Regions from separate parts of the Xanthomonas sp. NCPPB 1638 genome, predicted to be linked through region 2. Evidence: predicted binding sites of a transcription regulator. Region 2 holds the regulator's gene; the other holds the start of a gene.
The links. Region 2 encodes FliA, which starts transcription of late flagellar genes. Its sites were predicted from a motif close to TAAAGTTTNNCNNNCNNNGGCCGATAA; they were not measured.
Positions count from the first base shown of each region.

Region 1: ACCQ13_RS14455 (methyl-accepting chemotaxis protein) is a predicted target of FliA. The motif match lies at 2,555-2,581, and genes of this name have one in related genera.

Region 1 is NZ_CM192984.1:3,357,783-3,361,951, forward strand. It holds gene ACCQ13_RS14440 (glycoside hydrolase family 15 protein) at 1-662, shown strand, start outside; gene otsA (alpha,alpha-trehalose-phosphate synthase (UDP-forming)) at 659-2,026, shown strand; gene ACCQ13_RS14450 (hypothetical protein) at 2,068-2,208, shown strand; gene ACCQ13_RS14455 (methyl-accepting chemotaxis protein) at 2,649-4,169, shown strand, end outside.
Region 2 is NZ_CM192984.1:1,930,178-1,934,346, reverse strand. It holds gene flhF (flagellar biosynthesis GTPase FlhF) at 1-1,295, shown strand, start outside; gene ACCQ13_RS08340 (MinD/ParA family protein) at 1,282-2,166, shown strand; gene ACCQ13_RS08335 (RNA polymerase sigma factor FliA) at 2,163-2,930, shown strand; gene cheY (chemotaxis response regulator CheY) at 2,965-3,357, shown strand; gene ACCQ13_RS08325 (protein phosphatase CheZ) at 3,357-3,983, shown strand; gene ACCQ13_RS08320 (chemotaxis protein CheA) at 3,986-4,169, shown strand, end outside.

The sequences.
Region 1 (4,169 bases), 1.4 Mb from region 2:
TGGAGCCGCTGGGCGAACGCGCCTACGCGCTACACAATGTGCCCGACGCCGGGCTGTGGGAATTCCGCGGCCGCGCCGAGGTGCACACTTACACCGCCGCGATGTGCTGGGCGGCCTGCGATCGCCTGTCCAAGATCGCCGACCGGCTGGTGTTGCCCGAGCGCAGCAGCTACTGGCGCGAGCGTGCCGACAGCATCCGCGAGCGCGTGTTGAACGAGGCCTGGAGCGAAGAGCACGGCCACTTCACCGACACGCTCGGCGGCCACCGCCTGGACGCCTCGCTGTTGCTGCTGGCCGACATCGGCATCGTGGCCAACGACGACAGCCGCTTCATACGCACGGTCGAAGCGGTGGGCCGCGTGCTCAAGCATGGCGATGCGCTGTACCGCTACATCGCGCCGGACGACTTCGGTGAGCCGGAAACCAGCTTCACCATCTGCACGTTCTGGTACATCGATGCGCTCGCCGCCATCGGTCGCAAGGACGAGGCGCGTGACCTGTTCGAGCGCATCCTCTCGCGCCGCAATCACCTGGGCTTGCTGTCCGAAGACCTGGCCTTCGAAGACGGCGAGGCCTGGGGCAATTTCCCGCAGACCTATTCGCACGTCGGTCTGATTATCGCCGCGATGCGCTTGTCGCGCAGCTGGCAGGAGGCGTCATGAGTCGTTTGGTAGTGGTGTCCAATCGCGTCGCGGTGCCAGGCGAAAACCGCGCCGGCGGCCTGGCGGTGGGGTTGCTGGCCGCACTCAAGGAGCGAGGCGGCATGTGGTTCGGCTGGAGCGGCAAGACCGCGCGCGGCGACAGCGGCGGCCTGCACGAGCAGACCGAAGGCGACATCACCTTCGTCACCATGGACCTCAACAAGCGCGATATCGATTCGTACTACAACGGCTTCGCCAATCGCACGCTGTGGCCGTTGCTGCACTTCCGCCTGGACCTGGTGGACTACGACCGCGCCAAGCGCGAAGGCTATCTGCGCGTCAACCGGTTGTTCGCCGAAAAGCTGGCGCCGCTGCTGAAAGACAGCGATACGGTGTGGATCCACGATTACCACATGATTCCACTCGGCGCGATGCTGCGCGAGCTGGGCGTGGGCTGCAAGATGGGGTTCTTCCTGCATGTGCCGATGCCCTCGGCCGATCTGGTGCAGGCCATGCCCGATCACGCGCGCCTGTTCAGCACCTTCTATGCCTACGACCTGGTCGGCTTCCAGACCCAGCGCGATGCCGAACGCTTCAAGGCGTACGTCCGCCTGTTTGGTGGCGGTCGCGTGCTGGACGGCGACCTGGTCGAAGGCCCGGGCGGGCGTCGCTTCACTGCCGCGTCATTCCCCATCGGCATCGACACCGACCTCATCGCCAACCAGGCCAAGGCGGCGGTCGGCAAGCAATCGGTGCGCGATCTGCGCGAAAGCCTGCGCGGGCGCCAGCTCGCCATCGGCGTGGATCGACTGGATTACTCCAAAGGCTTGCCGGAACGCTTCCAAGGCTTCGAGCGTTATTTGGAGCGCTATCCCGATCAATCCGGCAGCCTCACCTATCTGCAGATCGCCCCGGTCTCGCGTGGTGACGTCACCGAATACCGGCAGTTGCGCGGGCAGCTGGAGCAGATCGCCGGCCACATCAATGGCGGGCATGCAGAGCCGGATTGGACTCCGCTACGCTACGTCAACCAGAACTTCAGCCACGCCACCCTGACCGGTTTTTATCGGGCAGCGTCGGTGGGCCTGGTCACGCCGCTGCGCGATGGCATGAATCTGGTCGCCAAGGAATTCGTCGCCGCGCAGGACCCCAAGGATCCGGGTGTGCTGGTGCTGTCGTTGCTGGCCGGCGCCGCCGACGAAATGAAGGAAGCGCTACTGGTCAATCCGCACGATCTGGATGGTGTGGCCGATGCGATTGCAAGCGCGGCCAGCATGCCACTGGCAACCCGCATCGAGCGCTGGCACGCGATGATGGACCACCTGCGCAAGAACACCATCAATCACTGGCGCCAGCGGTATCTGCAGGCGCTGACCGACATCTGATCGCTGCTCCCACGGTAGGTCGTCGCTGATGGCCGCCGACGATGAGCTGGGTCCGGTCTGCCTGCCTATCGGCATTGCGTCCGGCGATGTCTTCGGCCTGGACCGCCGCCGCCCAGCCGGTGGTGCATACGCTGGACGTAGCGCCGGTGTTCGGCGGCAAGAGCAAGCCCCCCGCCACATGACGCAGGAGGGTCTGGCGCATGGCGTCCGCAAGGAGCCGTGGATGTCGCCGCTCAATGCCCCTTGCGTCGCGCCGCCGTAGAACTGCCCAGCCCCTCTCCGACTCACCGGGCATCGCCATGGCCGGCGCCCGGGCTGTGCCGTGGCAGATAACGATGTGGGTTGCCCTGCGCCCCACGCACACGGCGGTTGGAAATCACCTGAAATTTACATTCGCGCGTCGCCAGCCAAGGGCGGACGGTTGCGCCCGGCAGACCGCATGCCCGATTGAAACCGCTTCCAGATCAATCACTTCGAGTTTCTTGGGCCACTGCTTGTCGTGTTCCGACAAACGGAGGATTCACGCCATCATGATTCGGCCTCAGCCGCCGATATCCCATTGCAGCCCTGTCTCCTGTCGCACGTCGATCTCCCTTCCAGAACACCTAGCCGGACTCAGCCTATGTCGCCTTCATACGATGCCGCCCACGTTTCCCGCCCACCCGCGGGCGTCAAGGTGGCGCGTGCCGCCTGGACTGCATGGCTGCCCGCCGCCGCACAGATCGGGTTGCTGGCCCTGCTGGCGTTGTACGCCGCCACGCTGGTGCCTGGCGGAATCGCCGGCACCTTCGCCAGGTTGTTTCCCGCGCTACTGGTACTGGGCACGGCCAGCGTCGGCCTGTGCTGGTGGACGCATCGCCGTCGCAGCGTGCAGCTGCGGCAGGCCATGACGGCCGTCACTGCGATCGGCGAAGGCCGCTTCCAGCGCCTGGACCTGCGCCCTGCGGCCGGCGAACTCGGCCCACTGCTGCATGCGCTGCAGACGACCCAGGACCAGTTGGCCATCCGCATCGACGTGATGGAGCAAGGCCTGCGGCATGGCCAGTTCGTCATCAAGGCGCTGGACGACCTGGACACCATGATCCGCATCGCCGACGACGACGGCCAGGTACTGTTCGCCAACCGCAAATTGCTGGCGATGCTCAAGCTGATCGAGCCGGATGTGCAGAGCTTCCGCCCCAGCTTCCATGCCGAAGGCTTCGTCGGCGGCAGCATCGGCGACATCTATCCGGACAGCCAGGCCGCAATCGACCGCATGCGCGCATTGAATGCGTCCAAGGCGGTGCGCGCGCCGTTCTTCGGCCGCCAGATCGACTTCGTCTACAGCCCCATCATCGCCGCCGACGGCACCAAGCTGGGCACCATCGCGCAGTGGGTGGATGTCACCGCCCAGGTCAACACCGAGCAGGTGTTGATCCAGGTCATCGACGCCGCCTCGACCGGCGATTTCAGCCGGCGCATGCAGCTCGACGGCATGGACGGCGTGCTGCTGTCGCTGGCGCAGGGCATCAACCGTATCTACGACTCGGTGGAGACCCACCTGGCCGCCCTGGCGCGCGTGATCGGCGCGCTGGCCGAAGGCGACCTCACCCAGCGCGTGGACGGCGATGCGCACGGCATCTTCGCGCGGCTGCGCGACGACACCAACCAGACCGTGGCCCGCCTGACCGAAATCATCGGCGGCATCCAGGCCGCTTCGGACACCATTCGCCAGGCTGCGGTGGAAATCGCCGCGGGCAATACCGACCTGTCCGAGCGCACCGAACAGCAGGCCGCCAACCTGGAGGAAACCGCAAGCTCGATGGAAGAACTCACCTCCACCGTGAAGCAGAACGCCGACAGCGCGCTACAGGCCAACCGCCTGGTGGTGGGCACCGGCGACATCGCCCAGAACGGCGGCCAGGTAATGGACCAAGTGGTCGCCACCATGGGCCAGATCAGCACCGCCTCGCACAAGATCGGCGAAATCATCGGCGTCATCGACGGCATCGCCTTCCAAACCAACATCCTGGCGCTCAATGCCGCCGTGGAAGCGGCGCGCGCCGGCGAACAGGGCCGCGGCTTTGCGGTGGTGGCCTCGGAAGTGCGCGCACTGGCGCGCCGCTCGGCCGATGCCGCCAAGGAGATCAAGACGCTGATCGCC
Region 2 (4,169 bases):
GCGTGCCGCGCCAGCCGCCGGTCGCTCCCCCGATCCGCAGCGCCGCACCGATGCCGGCCGTGCAGGAACTGGCCGCCCCGGTCGTGCAGCGCCAGGAACACGCGTTGTCGGCAGTGCCGGAACAGCTGTTCGCCGACTTCCTGACCACCGCCCCGGTGCCGCGCCCGGCCGCGCCGGTGCAGGCCGCGAGCCCGGCCATGGCTGCCGCCCCCGCCTATGCTGGCCAGGGCCAGGACGACGACGCGTTCGCCGACGCGGCCGACTTCGATCTGGACGAGGCCCTGCCGCAGATCCTGCCGCCGGCCGCCTTGCCACCGATCGTGGTCGCCCCGCCGGCCCCCGCTGCGCTGGCCGCCGTGCCGGTGGCTGCCGCGCCGATCCCGCAGAACGACGAAGAACTCAAGCAACTGCGCGGCGAGCTGGCGCTAATGCGGCAGATGATCGAGCGCGAAATGAACCGCCTCACCGACGAGCGCCTGCGCGGCTCCCCGGTGCGCGCGCAGACGCTGGAACTGATGGACGACTACGGCTTCGACGCCGGCCTCACCCGCGACGTGGCCCTGCAGATCCCGGCCGATACCGAATTGCACCGCGGCCGCGGACTGATGCTGGGCCTGCTGTCCAAGCGCCTGCCGGTGACCCCGATCGACCCGCTGGAACGCGGCGGGGTGATCGCCCTGGTCGGCCCGACCGGTGCCGGCAAGACCACCACCATCGCCAAGCTGGCGCAGCGCTTCGCCGCCCAGCACGCCCCCCGCGACGTGGCCCTGGTCACCACCGACACCCTGCGCGTCGGCGGCCGCGAGCAGCTGCACAGCTACGGCCGCCAGCTCGGCATCGCGGTGCACGAGGCCGACAGCGCCGAAAGCCTGCTCGCCCTGCTGGAGCGCCTGCGCGACTACAAGCTGGTGCTGATCGACACCGCCGGCATGGGCCAGCGCGATCGCGCCCTGGCCGCCCAGCTGAACTGGCTACGCGCCGCCCAGCAAGTCACCTCGCTGCTGGTGCTGCCCGCCAACTCCCATTTCGCCGACCTCGACGAGGTCGTGCGCCGCTTTGCCCACGCCAAGCCCCAGGGCGTGGTGCTGACCAAACTCGACGAGACCGGCCGCTTCGGCAGTGCCCTGTCGGTGGTGGTCGATCACCAACTACCCATCACCTGGGTGACTGACGGACAGCGGGTCCCCGACGACCTGCACCGCGCCAATGCCGCCAGTCTCGTTCTTCGCCTTGAAGATTTACGGCGCGCTGCCGATAAGCCCTGTACTCCGGAGCACAACCATGCAGTCGCGTGAATACGCAAAGCTGACCAACGCCTTCCCCCTGTCGGCAACCCGTCCCGAGCCCCTGGGCCCGGTGCGCACCATTGCCGTGACCGGTGGCAAGGGTGGCGTGGGCAAGACCAACATCTCCGCCAACCTGGCCGTGGCACTTGCCGACATGGGCAAGCGCACGCTGCTGCTGGACGCCGATCTTGGCCTGGCCAACCTGGACGTGGTGCTGGGGCTTTCACCCAAGTACACCCTGGCCGACCTGATCGCCGGCCGTTGCACGCTGGATGAAGTCATCATCGAAGGCCCCGGCGGCGTGCTGGTGGTGCCGGCCGCCTCCGGCCGCCGCCACATGGCCGAACTGGCCCCCGCCCAGCACATCGGCCTGGTCAATGTGTTCTCCGAGCTGGAGCGCGATCTGGACGTGATGGTCATCGACACCGCCGCCGGCATCACCGACAGCGTGCTGACCTTCTGCCAGGCCGCCCAGGACACCGTGGTGGTGGTCTGCGATGAACCGGCCTCGATCACCGATGCCTACGCACTCATCAAGGTGCTCTCGCGCGAACGCGGCGTGGACCGCCTGCAGATCATCGCCAACATGGTGCGCGACCCCAACGAGGGCCGCCTGCTGTACGACAAGCTCTCCCGCGTCTGCGAGAAATTCCTCGGCGATGTCTCGCTGAACTACCTCGGCCATGTGCCGCAGGACGACTGGTTGCGCCTGTCGGTGCAGCGCCAGCAACCCGTCATCAAGGCCTACCCTGCCAGTCCGTCGGCGCAGGCCATTGCAGAAATCGCTCGCCGTACCTCGCGCTGGCAGGCCCCCACCGTGCCGCGCGGCAACGTCGAGTTCTTTGTCGAACGCATCATCCAACGGGGAGTGGCCGCATGAGTACCGCCACCGCAACGACCGCCACCGCGCAATACCGTGCCGTCCAACGCAACAACGCCAACGACGTGGTGACCCTGCACGCCGACCTGGTGCGCCGCATCGCCCACCACCTGGCTGCCCGCCTGCCGGCGAGCGTGGAAGTGGACGACCTGATCCAGTCCGGCATGATCGGCCTGATCGAAGCCTCGCGCAGCTACGACTCCGAGCAGGGTGCCTCGTTCGAGACCTATGCCTCGATCCGGATCCGCGGCTCGATGATCGACGAGATCCGCCGTGGCGACTGGGTGCCGCGTTCGGTGCACCGCCGTGCCCGCGATGCCGCCGCCGCCGTGCGCAAGATCGAACAGAACACCGGCCGTGCCGCCGCCGCCACCGAAGTGGCCGCCGCGATGGAGATGCCGCTGCCCGACTACCTGCGCCTGATGGAAGACGCCGCACGCGGCCAGGTGCTGAGCCTGGAATCGCGCATCGAAGATCACGGCGAGCTGGACACCACCGCCAAAGGCGGGCCCAATCCGCAGCAGATGATGGAACGGGGCGAATTCGGCCGCGAGCTGGGCAAGGCCATCGGCCAATTGCCCGAGCGCGAGCAACTGGTGCTGTCGCTGTACTACGAACAGGAATTGAACCTGAAGGAAATCGGCGCCGTACTCGGTGTCAGCGAATCGCGCGTCTGCCAGATCCACGGCCAGGCCGTGGTGCGCTTGCGCGGCCGCCTCAAGGTATTCGAACTGGCCGATGCCGGTGTCGAAAATGACGATTGATTTTTTCGCGTATTTTTCGTGTTAGGAGCTTGATGTGAACAAGAACATGCGGATCCTGATCGTGGACGACTTCTCGACAATGCGACGCATCGTCAAGAATCTGTTGGCAGATCTTGGCTTCACCAACACCGCAGAGGCCGAGGATGGCAACAGCGCGCTGGCTGCGCTGCGCGCAGGTCCGTTCGATTTCGTGGTGACGGACTGGAACATGCCCGGCATGACCGGCATCGACCTGCTGCGCAACATCCGCGCCGACGCCAAGCTCAAGCACCTGCCGGTGATGATGGTGACCGCCGAAGCCAAGCGCGAGCAGATCATCGAAGCCGCCCAGTGCGGCGTGAACGGCTACATCATCAAACCGTTCACCGCGCAAACGCTGGAAGAGAAGCTGGGCAAGGTGTTCGAACGTCTGACGGCGACCGCCTGATGAACGCCACCGTCGAAGCCGATGCCGAACGTGCCGCGCTGATCGAACGCCTGCAACACGCGCTCGATGCACTGGAAAGCGGTGACCAGGTTGCCTGGCGGCGCGAGGTCGATCACCTCGCCGCCCTGCGCACGCGCCCGATGATGCAGAGCCTGAGCCGGCTCGCCCGCGAACTGGGACAGGCCCTGGGCGAACTGCCCACCGTGCCCGACGAGGCCGGCGAACTGGACGATGCCTGCTCGCGCCTGGACCATGTGGTGGAGATGACCGAGAAGGCCAGCCACCGCACCCTGGACCTGGTCGAGGAATGCCGCGTGCTGGCCAACCAGCTGCGCGACGGCGGCCTCAATCAGGACCAGGCCGCGCTATTGGACAAGATGCGCCACAACCTGACCGAACTGTCGCTGGCGCAGAGCTACCAGGACCTCAGCGGGCAGATCATCCGCCGCGTGGCCGGGATCGTGCGCCGCGTGCATGAGGGCTTCGGTGCGCTCGGCCTGCCGCCGAAGAGTACCGAACCGAAGAACGACGACGGCGGTCTTGCCGGCCCCGCCATCAAGGGCCTGGACCGTCATGCGGTGTCGCAGGACGACGCCGACGATTTGCTGTCCGGATTGGGGTTGTAACCATGAGTGCTGTTCCAGACGATATTGCTGCCGATTTCATCGTCGAGGCCCAGGAAATCCTGGACCGCCTCGGCGAACAGCTGGTGTCGCTGGAACAGGCACCAGACGAAGCCGACCAGCTCAACGCGGTGTTCCGCGGTTTCCACACCCTCAAGGGCGGCGCCGGCTTCCTGGCGATCAAACCCA